Regions from separate parts of the Pseudomonas monsensis genome, predicted to be linked through region 4. Evidence: predicted binding sites of a transcription regulator. Region 4 holds the regulator's gene; each other region holds the start of a gene.
What was found. Region 4 encodes FliA, which starts transcription of late flagellar genes. Its sites were predicted from a motif close to CTAAAGTTTNNNNNNNNNNNGCCGNTAA; they were not measured.
Positions count from the first base shown of each region.

Region 1: a site for FliA is predicted at 1,748-1,775, ahead of HV782_RS15735 (methyl-accepting chemotaxis protein). Genes of this name have one in related genera too.
Region 2: a site for FliA is predicted at 2,112-2,139, ahead of motA (flagellar motor stator protein MotA). Genes of this name have one in related genera too.
Region 3: a site for FliA is predicted at 1,365-1,392, ahead of HV782_RS23115 (flagellar protein MotY). Genes of this name have one in related genera too.

Region 1 covers NZ_CP077087.1:3,568,617-3,572,257, forward strand. The annotation lists gene HV782_RS15720 (MmcQ/YjbR family DNA-binding protein) at 1-315, shown strand, start outside; gene HV782_RS15725 (DUF1294 domain-containing protein) at 345-773, opposite strand; gene HV782_RS15730 (undecaprenyl-diphosphate phosphatase) at 770-1,600, opposite strand; gene HV782_RS15735 (methyl-accepting chemotaxis protein) at 1,903-3,537, shown strand.
Region 2 covers NZ_CP077087.1:826,865-830,505, reverse strand. The annotation lists gene HV782_RS03530 (sterol desaturase family protein) at 1-21, opposite strand, end outside; gene motB (flagellar motor protein MotB) at 112-1,188, opposite strand; gene motA (flagellar motor stator protein MotA) at 1,192-2,043, opposite strand; gene HV782_RS03515 (HDOD domain-containing protein) at 2,210-3,641, shown strand, end outside.
Region 3 covers NZ_CP077087.1:5,246,905-5,250,545, forward strand. The annotation lists gene HV782_RS23110 (argininosuccinate synthase) at 1-260, opposite strand, end outside; gene HV782_RS23115 (flagellar protein MotY) at 390-1,298, opposite strand; gene pyrC (dihydroorotase) at 1,459-2,505, shown strand; gene rnt (ribonuclease T) at 2,502-3,176, shown strand; gene HV782_RS23130 (peroxiredoxin) at 3,251-3,641, opposite strand, start outside.
Region 4 covers NZ_CP077087.1:2,019,659-2,023,299, reverse strand. The annotation lists gene HV782_RS08820 (protein phosphatase CheZ) at 1-275, opposite strand, end outside; gene HV782_RS08815 (chemotaxis response regulator CheY) at 294-665, opposite strand; gene fliA (RNA polymerase sigma factor FliA) at 833-1,573, opposite strand; gene fleN (flagellar synthesis regulator FleN) at 1,570-2,400, opposite strand; gene flhF (flagellar biosynthesis GTPase FlhF) at 2,517-3,641, opposite strand, start outside.

The sequences.
Region 1 (3,641 bases), 1.5 Mb from region 4:
CTGGCGTTGCCGGGCGCTCGAGAGGATTACAAATGGGGCGGCGTGCGGGTGTTCTCGATTGCCGGTAACAAGATGTTCGCCTTGCAGGGTTTGCGCGGCGATTCGCTGGCATTCAAGGTCGACAAGGATCTGTTCCTCGGCCATTGCGACCGCCCGGGCATTCACCCGGCGCCGTATCTGGCGCGGGCGCAGTGGATCATCATGCACCCGCCCTACCCGCTGGGTGCGGAGGAACTGCAGGGATTGCTGATGCGTTCGCATCAACTGGTGGTGAGTAAGTTGCCCAAGAAAACCCGAATCGGATTATTGCTTTGACGCCAATCCTGTAGGGGATTGGCTGATTCTCAGAACAATGAAAGCAGGTTCGCGCCGAGGAACAACTGGTCGATCCAGAACACCTGGTGCAATGCCACAATCACCCAGAACAGAATCTGAAACGACACTTTGCGCGTCTTGTGCCGGAGCACTTGCTGGGCAATCAACGCGCCCGGCCAGCCGCCGGCCAGTTCCACGGCGTGGAGAATGTTTTCCGGCGTGCGCCATGCATCGGCGCGTGCCTTGCGCTTGTCCGCCCAATACATGAAGAACGCCAGCACACTGACCACACCATAGGCGGTCAGTGGCACCAGCGAGATCCCGCGCAGCCACATCGACAGCGAACCGAACAGCGGCAACGCACAGACGATCGCCAAAACCAGCAGTTTCAGCTTCAGGTTCTGAATACTGCCGCCTGACGGACGACCCTCCGGGCGACGTGCACGGGAGTCACTCATGGTTTGGCGGCCGACCAGTCCACCCAGCCGAACTGCCAGGTCGCCAGAATCACCAGACCGAAGACAATCCGGTACCAGGCAAACGCCGCATAGCTGTGGCTGGCGATGAATTTGAGCAAGCCGCGCACGGCGATCATGGCGAAAATAAACGCCGTGACGAAGCCGATGGCGAACACCGGAACGTCCGCCGGCACAAACAGATGACGGTACTTGTAGCCCGAGTAAACGGCGGCACCGACCATGGTCGGCATGGCCAGAAAGAACGAGAACTCGGTCGCGGTCTTGCGCGACAAGCCGAACAACAGCCCGCCAATGATGGTCGAGCCAGAACGCGACGTACCGGGAATCATTGCCAGGCACTGGGCGAAGCCGACTTTCAACGCGTCTTTCCAGGTAATTTCGTCGACCGTTTCGGCATGCACTTGATGTTGACGCTTTTCCGCCCACAACATGATGAGGCCACCGATCACCAGCGCCGTCGCAACGGTGATAGGGTTAAACAGGTATTCGTGGATCAGGTCGGCAAACACCACCCCGAGCACGACGGCCGGCAGGAAGGCGATCAGCAGATTGGCGGTAAAGCGCCGTGCACTCGGTTGGGTCGGCAAGCCGATGACCACGTCGGCAATCTTGCGCCGGAACTCCCAGACCACCGCGAGAATCGCGCCGAGCTGGATAATGATGTTAAACGCCATGGCCCGTTCGCCGCCGAAATCGAGCAAATCGGCAACGATGATCTGGTGTCCGGTACTGGAAATGGGCAAAAACTCCGTAAGCCCTTCTACAACGCCTAGTATCAGTGCCTGCAAGGCCGTCCAAAGATCCATCAATCCCCCAAAGAGCGATGCACGCCGGCATGCTCCGATAGTATTTTTTGGTTCACTGCGTTCAGCGTAGCTGTTTATGGCTGTACCGATTCCGCGCGCACAGGATCTACACGAAACGGTCAAAATTCCGTGAAATATCAACTTGGATTCAGGTTTTCACGCGCGGGGCCGAAATCCTAACAGACAAGCCCTAATAGCGCTGTCGCGTTATTCGACTTGGGTCGCGTATGCCCGCCCACGAAATCGTGGTTGGATGCTGGCGGTGCTTTATTACAAGAAAAAGAATCCGGAGTGACAGCGTTATGAACAGCTTGCGCAGTGTGTCGATCAGCCGACGCTTGTGGCTCATTTTGATTGTGGCGGTGGTCATGTTGCTGACCTTGGGCGTGTTGATGCTCAAGCAGATCCACGACGACCTGTATCACGCCAAAGCCCAGAAAACCCAACACGTGGTGCAGACCGCCAGTGGCCTGCTGAGCTATTACCACGACCTTGAAACGGCCGGCACCCTGAGCAAAGAGGCCGCGCAGAAGCAGGCGCTCACCGCCATCCGTGGCTTGCGCTACGACCAGAGCGATTACTTCTGGATTAACGACCTCACGCCCGTGATGGTCATGCACCCGACCAACCCGAAACTCGAAGGCCAGAACCTCTCGGCGATCCGCGATCCGGACGGCTTTGCGGTGTTCAACGAGATGGTCGCCATCGCCCGATCCAAAGGCGCCGGCATGGTCAATTACCGCTGGCCGAAACCCGGTGCGAGCGAGCCGGTGGCCAAGACCTCCTACGTCAAACTGTTCGAACCGTGGGGTTGGGTGCTGGGCTCCGGCGTGTATATCGACGATGTTCAGGCCGAGTTTCAGGGCCAGGTGATCAAGGCGTCGGTAATCGGCCTGGTCATCGCACTGATCATGGCCATGCTGGTGATCCTTATCGCGCGCAGCATCGTTCGTCCGCTGCAGGAAACCGTGAACGCCATGGCCAACATCGCCAGCGGCGAAAGCGATCTGACCCGTAGCCTCGATACTCACGGCAAGGATGAAGTCACTGAGCTGGCGCATCACTTCAACGCGTTCACCGCCAAACTGCGCCGAGTGATCGGCGACTTGCAGGTGTCGGCCAGTGCCCTTGGCCAGTCGTCCAGCGAGCTGGGCAACGATGCCACGCAGGCGCAGCAACGTAGCCAGCAGCAGTCGCAGCAGATGGAGCTGGTAGCCACCGCGATCAACGAAGTGACCTACGGCGTGCAGGATGTGGCGAAAAACGCCGAGCATGCCGCTGCCGAAATGCGTGACGCCGAAGCACAGGCGCAACAGGGCCAGATCAACATCGACGGCAGTTTGCAGCAGATCGACCGGCTATCCGGCACCATCGACCAGGCCGTGGAGGTGATTCACACCCTCGCCGCCGAGAGTACGCAAATCGGTAGCGTGCTGGAGGTGATTCGCTCGATTGCCGAACAGACCAACCTCCTCGCCCTCAACGCCGCCATCGAAGCCGCGCGGGCCGGCGAGCAAGGTCGCGGCTTTGCCGTGGTGGCCGATGAAGTGCGCCTGCTGGCTCAGCGCACGCAGAAGTCGACCGCAGAGATCCAGTCGATGATCGAGCGCTTGCAGAATCATTCCGAGGCAGCGGTCAAGGTCATCGGCGACAGCAGCAAGGCGTCGCAGCTGACCATTGAGCAGGCCGGACTGGCTGGGGCAAGTCTGAATGCCATCGGCCAGGCCTTGCGCAATCTCAATGGCCTGAATGCCTCGATCGCCAGCGCCACCCTGCAACAGGCGCACGTGGTCGAGGACATCAATCAGAACGTGACTCAGGCGGCCGGGTTATCCCATAGCACGGCGCTGGCGGCAGAACAGTCGAGCGTGGCCAGTGTGAGGCTGGGGCAGTTGAGTGAACAACTGAACCAGTTGCTGCGCCAGTTCCGCGTCTGACCTAAATCACAATGAGGGCGTCAGCCTGTTAGCCATCAGTTGTGTCAGACACCCATTCAGTGTCTGACCTACCGCCATCGCCAGCAGGTTGGCTCCCACAGGTC
Region 2 (3,641 bases), 1.2 Mb from region 4:
ATAGGCTTTGAGTCTTTCCATAACTGATCTTCCGTGATTGCGATAACTGCGACTGCTCATTGCGACGCAGGCAGAAACCAAAAAGCCACGGTGGCCGTGGCTTTTTGTCGGTTACTGCTTCGGCGCGACAGCCGGTGCAGTGGCCGGTGGCGCAGCGGGTGCCGGCGGCACAGTTCCCGGCGCGGCCGGTTTCGGCGCGGCGTCGTCGAACAGGTTGAGCCGTTCGCGCAGTTCGTGCGCCGGCACCGGTTGCTGATCCGCCGGCAGCGCGTTCGGGTCGACCGGTGTCGCCGGAGCGTTACCGTTCTGGCTGTCATCCGCCGGCTTGGCCGGATCGGCACCTTGCGCCCCTTCGATGGCTGCCTGAGCCTTCTTGGTCAGGACCACAATGTCGATGCGACGGTTGACCGGGTTGAACGGGTTTTCCTTGTCGAACAATGCCGACGAGGCATAACCCACCACCCGCGCCACCTGCGACTCCGGATAACTACCGGCAACCAAGGCACGCCGGGCGGCGTTGGCGCGGTTGGCCGAGAGCTCCCAGTTACCGAAATCGCCGGTGCCGGTGTACGGCTTGGCGTCGGTGTGGCCGCTGATGCTGATCTTGTTCGGCACCGCTTTGATGGTGTCGGCCATGGCCAGCAGGATGTCTTCGAAGTACGGCTTCAGACGCGCCGAGCCCGAGTCGAACATCGGCCGGTTTTCGGCGTCCATGATCTGGATGCGCAAGCCGTTCGGAGTGATCTCGAACAGGATCTGATCCTTGAACTTCTGCAGTTGCGGGTTCTCGTCGACCTTGTTCTGCAGTTCTTGCAGCAACAGCTCCAGGCGTTCTTTCTCGACCTGCTCGGCCATGCCTTCGACCTGCTCGGTGTCGACCGTGACCTTGTCAGGTTGCGGCTGCGACTTCACCTCGGGGTTGAGGGTGTTTTCCGGCGCGAGGGTCGGCGTGCCGCCCAGATCAATGATGTATGGCGTGCCGCTTTCGGAGAAGCCGACCGGGTCCTTGAAGTAACCGGCGATGGCGATCTTCTGTTCCGGTGTGGCGGTGGACAGCAGCCACAACACCAGGAAGAACGCCATCATCGCCGTGGCGAAGTCGGCGAAGGCGATTTTCCACGCCCCGCCGTGATGCCCGCCGGCGATGCGCTTGACGCGCTTGATGATTATCGGCTGGTTATTTTCCATGACTTAACGACCGCGAACGGCTTGTTCCAGCTCGGCAAAGCTTGGACGGTGGGCCGGGTACAGCACCTTGCGACCAAACTCGACCGCCAGCGATGGCGGCATGCCGGAAGCGGAAGCCACCAGCGAGGCTTTGATCGCTTCATAGACGTTCAGCTCTTCCTTGGCATCGTGAGCCAGGGAGTGCGCCAACGGACCGAAGAAACCGTAGGCCGCGAGAATACCGAAGAAGGTACCGACCAGTGCCGCACCCACGTGCAGACCGATGGATTTCTGATCGCCTTCACCCAGCGAAGCCATGGTCACCACGATACCCAGTACCGCCGCGACGATACCGAAACCCGGCATGGCGTCGGCGATGCCGTTCACCGCATGGGACGGGTGCTCGAGGTCTTCCTTGAGGCTGTAGAGTTCCATGTCGAACAGGCCTTCCAGCTCATGCGGAGCCATGTTGCCGGAGGACATGATGCGCAGGTAATCGCAGATGAACGCGGTCATGCGCTCGTCTTTGAGCACGGCCGGGTACTTGGCGAAGATCGGGCTCGCGGCGGCGTCTTCGATGTCGCCTTCGATGGCCATCATGCCTTCGCGGCGGCTCTTGTTGAGGATCTCGTAGATCAGGCCCAGCACTTCCAGATAGAACGTGTGGCTGAAGCGCGAACTGAACATGCTCAGGGATTTCTTGAGCACGTGCATCGTCATGTAACCGGGGTTGGCCTGCAGGAATGCACCGAGGGCCGCACCACCGATGATCATCACCTCGAAGGGCTGGATCAGGGCGGCAATTTTGCCGTGGGAGAGCACGTATCCGCCGAGCACGCTCGCGAATACGACGATGATGCCGATAATTTTAGCCATAGGTAGAAAGTACTTATTTAAGTCGGGTTCAAGGTCATATTCGGAAGTTAAAAAATCTCTTCTTCTACTTATCGGCAAAACTGCGCCAGACTATAGCCAGTTCAGGCGAAAAGCCAATTTAGCCCATGCCGGGCGCGTCTACAGTCAGTGAAGATCTCGTCCAGACATGGCTAATGAAACGAACGTCCCACACGCAAAACCGACCACCCTCGAGGGCTGGGTAAAGTTGCTCGATGGCGTGCTCCTGCCCGTGCCGCAAGAGGCTCACGACAAAGTGTGCCGCGCGATCCGTGACAACCGCAGCTCGCTACGCGACATCGCCGAGCTGATGCAGGACAGCCCGGCGCTGGCCTTGAGCATCATCCGTGAGGCGAATCGTCACACCCATGGCACCATGTCCGCACCGGCGGAAAACCTCGAGGTGGCGATCAACCGTCTGGGTCTGGCGCGCACCGAAGAACTGCTGGCGCGCCTGCCGGCCCAACCGCAGATGCAGATCCCCAAGGCCCTGCGCCAACTGCAAATGATCAGCCAGCACGCCACGCAACAGGCCAATGGTTTTTTCGCCAGCCGCCTGGCCCGACTGTGGCAGGACATCCATTGGGGCAGCCTGTTGTTTCTCTCGCCATTATGGCCACTGGCGCTGAAGTTTCCCGAGTTGCTCGAAGAATGGGAATTGCGGGTGATCCACAAGGGCGAATCGGCTCCGGTGGTCGAGAAGCAACTGTTTGGCGTGCGCCTGCTGAAGATCGCCGAGGCGCTGGTGCAAGTCTGGCACCTGCCGATCTGGGTGCAGCAAGGCTATAAATTGCTGCTCAGCGAACAGCGCGAACTGGTCAAAGTGCTGCGCATCGCCCGCGACAGCGAACACCCGTTGCGCCAGCAGAATCGCCTGGATGACGATCCGACCCTGCGTCGCTGGCTCAATCAGCCGGCCAACACCGTGCTGCTGGCCAACGGTCTGGCGTTATCGGCGCAACAGGCCTGGGACAGTCCGCACAGTGAGCGCTGGCAGTACCTGACCAGCCTGTATCTGCAAATCTCGATGGATGAAGTGCAACAGCAGTTGCACCAACAAGCCGCCAACAGCGCACGCCACCATGCAATGCCGGACCTGTGGCACCCGGCGGTGTCGCTGTTGTGGCCGTGGGGCACGCACCGTTTGCCGGCGGGCATGCTGCCTGCCGCCGCGCCGTCCGCTGAAGACCTGAGCCAGTGGCGCCGGCAATGTGCCGAACTGCTCGCCGAACCGAGCCGCTTCACCAATGCCATGAGCCTGACAGTCGCTGCCCGCGATGCTCTGGTCGCCAGCGGCATGCGCCGGGTGATGATCCTGATGGCCGATCGCACGCAGTCCAATCTGCGCGTACACCAGACTTTCGGTTTGCCGAAAGACGCCGCCGCGCTGAATTTCGTCGTCAGCCAGAGCAAGGTATTGCAGCGCCTGCTGGCGCAGCAGGCACAGGTGCGGATCAACCCCGAGAACAATGCACAATTTTCCGCGTTGTTGCCGCCGGGCCTGCGCTCGCTGTTTCGCGGCGAACATTTGTTCCTGCGCTCACTGATCAACAATGGCCGGGTGATCATGATCGTCGTGG
Region 3 (3,641 bases), 3.2 Mb from region 4:
TCGCCTTCGTAAACGGTATTGGCGCGGAACATCGGGAACACGAAATCACGCACGAATTCTTCGCGCAGATCGTCGATGTAGATTTCTTTGACGCCCATGGCCTGAGCCTTGGCGCGGGCCGGCTCGACCTCTTCGCCTTGACCGAGATCAGCGGTGAACGTCACCACTTCACAGTTATAAGTATCCTGCAGCCACTTGAGGATCACCGAAGTGTCCAGGCCGCCGGAATACGCCAGAACGACCTTGTTTACGTCCGCCATGCCATCACTCCACGGGGTTCTACGGAAAGCCGAGGAGTCTACCGCTCAAACGCGATAATTTACAGAGGCGCGACAGCTTAAGACGACAAAGCGACAGATTCTGTCGAGAGCGCGACGATGACCGGCGGGTCAGGAAGTTGCTGCAGTGCTGGCTGGCGTACTGGCCTGGGGCGCCGGTACGGGGGGCGTTGCCACCCGGGCCAGTTTCACCGCTACCCGACGATTCTTCGCCCGGTTGGCCGCATTGGTGTTGGGCACCAGCGGGTATTGCTCACCGTGGAACCGCACAGTGATCTGCGATTCGGCGATGCCGTTGGCCTTGAAGAAATCGACCACCGCCAATGCGCGTCGACGCGACAACTCGCGATTGGTCAGGCGGTTGCCGCTGTTGTCCGAATGGCCATCGAGTTCGATGTGATTGACCGTCGGATCAGCCTTCATGTACTCCAGCATCACTTGCAGCTTGGCCTTGGCAGCAGCGTCCAGATCCGTGCCTTCGCCGGGGAAGCCGATCTGCGACTGCTTGATCTGATCGAAATTCTGCGGCAGCAACTTCGCCACACAGGTCTGGTAGTCGTTGAACGCCTTGCTGAACTTGACGGGCAGCAGGCGCACTTCAGACACCCGGCCATCGCCGGACGCACGGCGCACCACCGGGCTGCGACCGTCGAGCAAACCGTTGATCAGCCCGCCGGCCTGAGACTGCGAACTGTTGAACAGCACGTTGCCAGTTCCGATCCGGACGCTGCCCAGATAGATGTCGTTACGCCCCGGCTGCCACGGCGCGGCCGCCGCGAGCAAGGTCGCCGAACCGCCGCCGAGCATGGCGTTGTAGGCATTCAGACGAAAAATCGCCTGCTCGCCGGCCTTGCGCACGAACTGGCCCGAGCCGAAATCGGTGATCGGCTGGGTCAGACGGCACTCGAACTTGTCACCCTCGACCGTCCACTCAATGTTCTCCAGACGCGTCTGGTAGGTGAGCGCCATCGCGGGGAGGCTGGCAAACACACTGAGCAAGGCTAAATATCGCTGGCGCACGGGAGGCTCCATTGGCTTCTGTAACACAAAGACCGATTCACACTATGTTTACGGCATACCTTCGGGATATCGGAAGGTTCCGGCAAAACTTGATAGCGAGTGCCTGCAAGAGTCTTTTCCGGTAGCATTCCCCTCAGTTTGACCCGCCTGGAATTCCCTCATGTCCGACCGCCTGACCCTGCTGCGTCCCGACGACTGGCACATTCATCTTCGCGATGGTGCCGTGTTGACCAATACCGTTGCCGATGTTGCGCGCACCTTTGGCCGCGCAATCATCATGCCCAACCTGGTACCACCGGTGCGCAACGCCGCTGAAGCCGACGGCTATCGCCAGCGGATTCTCGCCGCCCGCCCGGCCGGCAGTCGCTTCGAACCGCTGATGGTGCTGTACCTCACCGACCGCACCCAGCCCGAAGAAATTCGTGAAGCCAAGGCCAGCGGTTTCGTGCATGCCGCCAAACTGTACCCGGCCGGCGCGACCACCAACTCCGATTCCGGCGTAACCAGCATCGACAAGATCTTCCCAGTGCTGGAAGCGATGGCTGAAGTCGGCATGCCGTTGCTGATCCACGGTGAAGTCACGCGTGGCGATGTCGACGTCTTCGACCGCGAAAAGATTTTCATTGATGAGCACATGCGCCGTGTGGTCGAGCGTTTCCCGACGCTCAAAGTGGTGTTCGAACACATCACCACCGGCGACGCCGTGCAGTTCGTCAACGAGGCTTCGGCCAACGTCGGCGCGACCATCACCGCGCATCACCTGCTGTACAACCGCAACCACATGCTGGTGGGCGGAATTCGGCCGCACTTCTATTGCCTGCCGATCCTCAAGCGCAATACGCACCAGGAAGCCCTGCTCGACGCCGCCACCAGCGGCAGCGCAAAGTTCTTCCTCGGCACCGACTCGGCGCCGCACGCCCAGCACGCCAAGGAAGCCGCCTGCGGCTGCGCTGGCTGCTACACCGCGTACGCCGCCATCGAGTTGTATGCTGAAGCCTTCGAACAGCGCAATGCGCTGGACAAGCTCGAAGCCTTCGCCAGCCTCAACGGCCCGCGCTTCTACGGCCTGCCGGCGAACACCGACCGCATCACCCTGGTTCGCGAAGAATGGACCGCCCCGACCAGCCTGCCGTTTGGCGAGCTGAACGTTATCCCGCTGCGCGCCGGTGAAAAACTGCGCTGGCGCCTGCTGGAGGAACACGCGTGAGTGAAGACCATTTCGACGATGAACTGGACGGTCAAGGTGGCGGCGGTTCCCGTCACCCGATGGCAGCACGCTTTCGCGGTTACCTGCCGGTTGTCGTCGACGTAGAAACCGGTGGCTTCAACTCGGCCACCGATGCGTTGCTGGAGATTGCCGCGACCACCATCGCCATGGATGAAAAGGGTTTCGTTTATCCGGATCACACCTACTTCTTTCGTGTCGAGCCATTCGAAGGCGCCAACATCGAAGCGGCGGCGCTGGAGTTCACCGGGATCAAGCTCGATCACCCGTTGCGCATGGCCGTCAGCGAAGAAACCGCGCTGACCGACATCTTCCGTGGCATTCGCAAGGCATTGAAGGCCAATGGCTGCAAGCGGGCGATCCTGGTCGGCCACAACAGCAGCTTCGACCTTGGCTTCCTGAATGCGGCCGTTGCGCGCCTGGACATGAAGCGCAACCCGTTTCATCCGTTCTCCAGTTTCGACACGGCAACACTGGCCGGTCTGGCTTACGGTCAAACCGTATTGGCCAAGGCCTGTCAGGCGGCCGATATCGACTTCGACGGTCGTGAAGCGCACTCGGCGCGTTACGACACCGAGAAAACCGCTGAACTGTTCTGCGGGATCGTCAACCGCTGGAAACAGATGGGCGGCTGGGAGGACTTCGACGACTGATCCTCGTCGGGCAAATCCCGCACATAAAAAAACCGGCCACGCAGGCCGGTTTTTTTGTACCTGAACGTTGCGCCTTACAGGGCAGCAGCGTTCTCGGTCAGGTAAGCCGCAACGCCTTCTGGCGAAGCGTTCATGCCTTTGTCGCCTTTCTTCCAGTTGGCAGGGCAGACTTCGCCGTGCTCTTCGTGGAATTGCAGAGCGTCAACCAGACGGATCAGCTCTTCCATGTTACGGCCCAGCGGCAGGTCGTTGACGATCTGCGAGCGGACAACGCCCTTGTCGTCGATCAGGAACGCGCCACGGAAAGCCACGCCGCCTTCGGATTCAACGTCGTAGGCTTTAGCGATGTCGTGCTTCATGTCGGCAGCCATGGTGTATTTCACCTGGCCGATGCCGCCATTGTTAACCGGGGTGTTACGCCAGGCGTTGTGGGTGAAGTGCGAGTCGATCGACACAGCGATCACT
Region 4 (3,641 bases):
ACATAGCCCAGGCGTTCGGTGGCGTCGGTGATTTGCGACACTTCCTCGGCCTGCGGCATGTGCGGATCAATCTGGAAGTTGACGATCGCACTGTGCAGTTCGCGCGTGAGCTTGCCCACTTCCTGATACAGGCCGCGGTCACGGGTCTGATTGAGCTCATGGATCAGTTGCACAGCGTCGCCGAACCTGCCTTTTTCAAGGCTCTCGACCAGTTCGACCGCGTGTTTTTTCAGGGTCGACTCGAAATCGCCCTGTGAAGATTCGTTATGCTCCATAGCTCCCCCGCGCGTTCATCAGCCGATGCGTTCGAAAATCTTCTCGATTTTTTCTTTCAGCGCCTGAGCCGTGAAAGGTTTGACCACGTAGCCGTTCACACCGGCCTGGGCCGCTTCGATGATCTGCTCACGCTTGGCTTCTGCCGTCACCATCAGCACGGGCAGGTGCTTGAGTTTTTCATCGGCACGTACGTGGCGCAGCAGGTCGATACCGGTCATGCCCGGCATGTTCCAGTCCGTTACCAGAAAGTCGATGCTTCCGCTGTTGAGCACCGGAATGGCAGTGGTGCCATCGTCGGCCTCGACGGTGTTGGTGAACCCCAGATCACGCAGCAGGTTCTTGATGATCCGCCGCATCGTTGAGAAGTCATCAACGATGAGGATTTTCATGTTCTTGTCCAATTCGACCTCCAAGCAGTCTTAAACGCGCCCAGCACCTGGACGCGCCATTTCAATCAATCCGGCGTAGCACTCGAAGACTGTCTGGAGCACAACAGAGCAAGACCGGTGCCGTTCATCACCGCACCAGCCTCGTTCGCAGTGTCCCCACACTGCCTTCAGCGCGCTCGCCACTCCCCCAAACGCCCCCGCAAGCGGGCCGCGCACTGGCTGTGTAACTGGCTGACCCGCGACTCACTGACGCCAAGGACTTCACCGATTTCCTTGAGGTTCAGCTCTTCGTCGTAGTACAGCGCCAACACCAGTCGCTCACGCTCCGGCAAATTGGCAATCGCGTCCGCCAGTGCGGCCTGGAAACGTTCATCTTCCAGATCGCGTGACGGCTCAAGATGAGCACTGGCGCCATCCTCGTGCAGCCCTTCGTGTTCGCCGTCCTGCAACAGGTCGTCGAAACTGAACAGGCGGCTGCCCAGGGTGTCATTCAAAATCCCGTAGTAATCGTCGAGACTCAATTGGAGTTCGGCCGCAACCTCGTGATCTTTAGCATCACGGCCGGTTTTAGCTTCAATTGCCCGAATTGCGTCGCTGACCATACGGGTGTTGCGGTGAACCGAGCGTGGCGCCCAGTCCCCTTTACGGACTTCATCGAGCATCGCGCCGCGGATTCGAATGCCCGCGTACGTTTCGAAACTGGCACCTTTGCTGGCGTCGTATTTGGTCGAGACTTCGAGCAGACCGATCATGCCGGCCTGAATCAGGTCTTCGACCTGCACACTGGCCGGCAAGCGTGCCAGCAAGTGGTAGGCAATGCGTTTGACCAGTGGCGCGTAACGCTCGATCAACTCGTATTGCGCGTCGCGTGCCGACTTCTTGTAGTAATTCATACCGCTGGCGGTCATAGCACTGGTCCTGCCGTTTGCTGCACGAGGCGCTCGACGAAAAATTCCAGGTGGCCGCGCGGGTTCGCCGGCAGCGGCCAGGTGTCGACCTTCTGGGCGATGGCCTTGAACGCCAGGGCGCACTTGGAACGCGGAAAGGCTTCATAGACCGCACGCTGCTTCTGCACCGCCTTACGCACGCTTTCGTCGTAAGGCACGGCGCCGACGTATTGTAGGGCCACGTCAAGGAAGCGATCCGTGACCTTGGTCAACTTGGCGAACAGGTTGCGCCCTTCCTGCGGGCTCTGGGCCATGTTGGCCAGCACGCGGAAGCGGTTCATGCCGTAATCGCGGTTGAGCAGTTTGATCAGCGCGTAGGCGTCGGTAATGGACGTCGGCTCGTCGCAGACCACCAGCAACACTTCCTGCGCGGCGCGTACAAAACTGACTACCGAGTCACCAATACCCGCAGCGGTGTCGATCACCAGCACGTCGAGATTGTCGCCGATGTCGCTGAACGCCTGAATCAGGCCGGCGTGCTGCGCCGGGCTCAGGTGCACCATGCTCTGGGTGCCGGAAGCGGCCGGCACGATGCGGATCCCGCCGGGGCCCTGCAACAGGACGTCGCGCAGCTCGCAGCGGCCTTCGATCACGTCGGCCAAAGTACGTTTGGGGGTCAGTCCCAGCAGAACGTCGACGTTCGCCAGCCCCAGGTCGGCGTCCAGCAGCATGACCCGACGGCCAAGCTCTGCCAGCGCCAGAGACAAGTTCACTGACACGTTAGTCTTGCCGACGCCACCTTTGCCGCCGGTCACCGCGATCACCTGTACGGGATGCATGCTGCCCATGTTATTTCTTTACCTTGTCTTGCATAGACGGAGGCCACATTACTGGCTGCGCGTTCACAACCGGAACAATGCATGGCAGGCCATCGATGTAGGTACAAAAACTGTTCATGAATACCTCAGCCTACCTGCTTGGTCGGGCTGTGATAGATATCAGCGAACATGTCAGCCATGGCTTCTTCGCTGGGTTCTTCCTGCATTTGCACGCTGACGGCGCGGCTGACCAGTTGATGACGGCGCGGCAGATGCAGATCATCCGGAATCCGTGGGCCATCGGTCAGGTACGCGACCGGCAATTCATGACTGATCGCCAGGCTCAACACTTCGCCAAGGCTGGCCGTTTCATCCAGTTTAGTCAGGATGCACCCGGCAAGCCCGCAACGCTTGTAACTGTGATAAGCGGCGGTTAGAACCTGTTTCTGGCTGGTGGTTGCCAGCACCAGATAATTTTTTGAACGGATGCCGCGCCCGGCCAGACTTTCCAGCTGCATGCGCAGGGCCGGATCACTGGCTTGCAGGCCGGCAGTATCAATCAGCACCACGCGTTTGCGCAGCAACGGATCCAGCGCCTGCACCAGCGACTGGCCCGGATCAACGTGCGTCACCGGCACATTGAGAATCCGCCCGAGGGTCTTGAGCTGTTCCTGTGCACCGATGCGGAAGCTGTCCATGCTCACCAGCGCCACGTTGTGCGCGCCGTATTTGAGCACATAACGCGCGGCCAGTTTGGCCAGCGTGGTGGTCTTGCCCATGCCGGCCGGGCCGACCATGGCAATCACCCCGCCCTCTTCCAGCGGCTCGACTTCCGGCACGGCAATCATCCGCGCCAGATGCGCGAGCAACATGCGCCAGGCCTGACGCGGCTCTTCGATATCGGTGATCATCGACAGCAGATCGCGCGACAGCGGGCCGGACAGGCCGATGCGCTGCAGACGGCGATACAGATTGGCCTGCGCCGGGCGGCTGCCTTGCAGCTGATTCCAGGCCAGGGTGCCAAGCTGCACTTCCATCAGTTCGCGCAGGCTGTTCAATTCGAAGCGCATCGAGTCCAGCGCACGCGGGTCGACACCGCCGGAGGACTGCGCAGGGGCCGGGGCCGGACGCGCCGGAGCGGCGTAGGCCGGCTCGCTCAACGGTTCGGCAGCAGTCAGCGGCAGGCCGGCCGTCAACGGCAGCCCGGCGAACAACTGGCGATTGGTATTGCCGTCGGCTTCGCCACGCAGGCTCAGTTCGGCCTGGGCGGT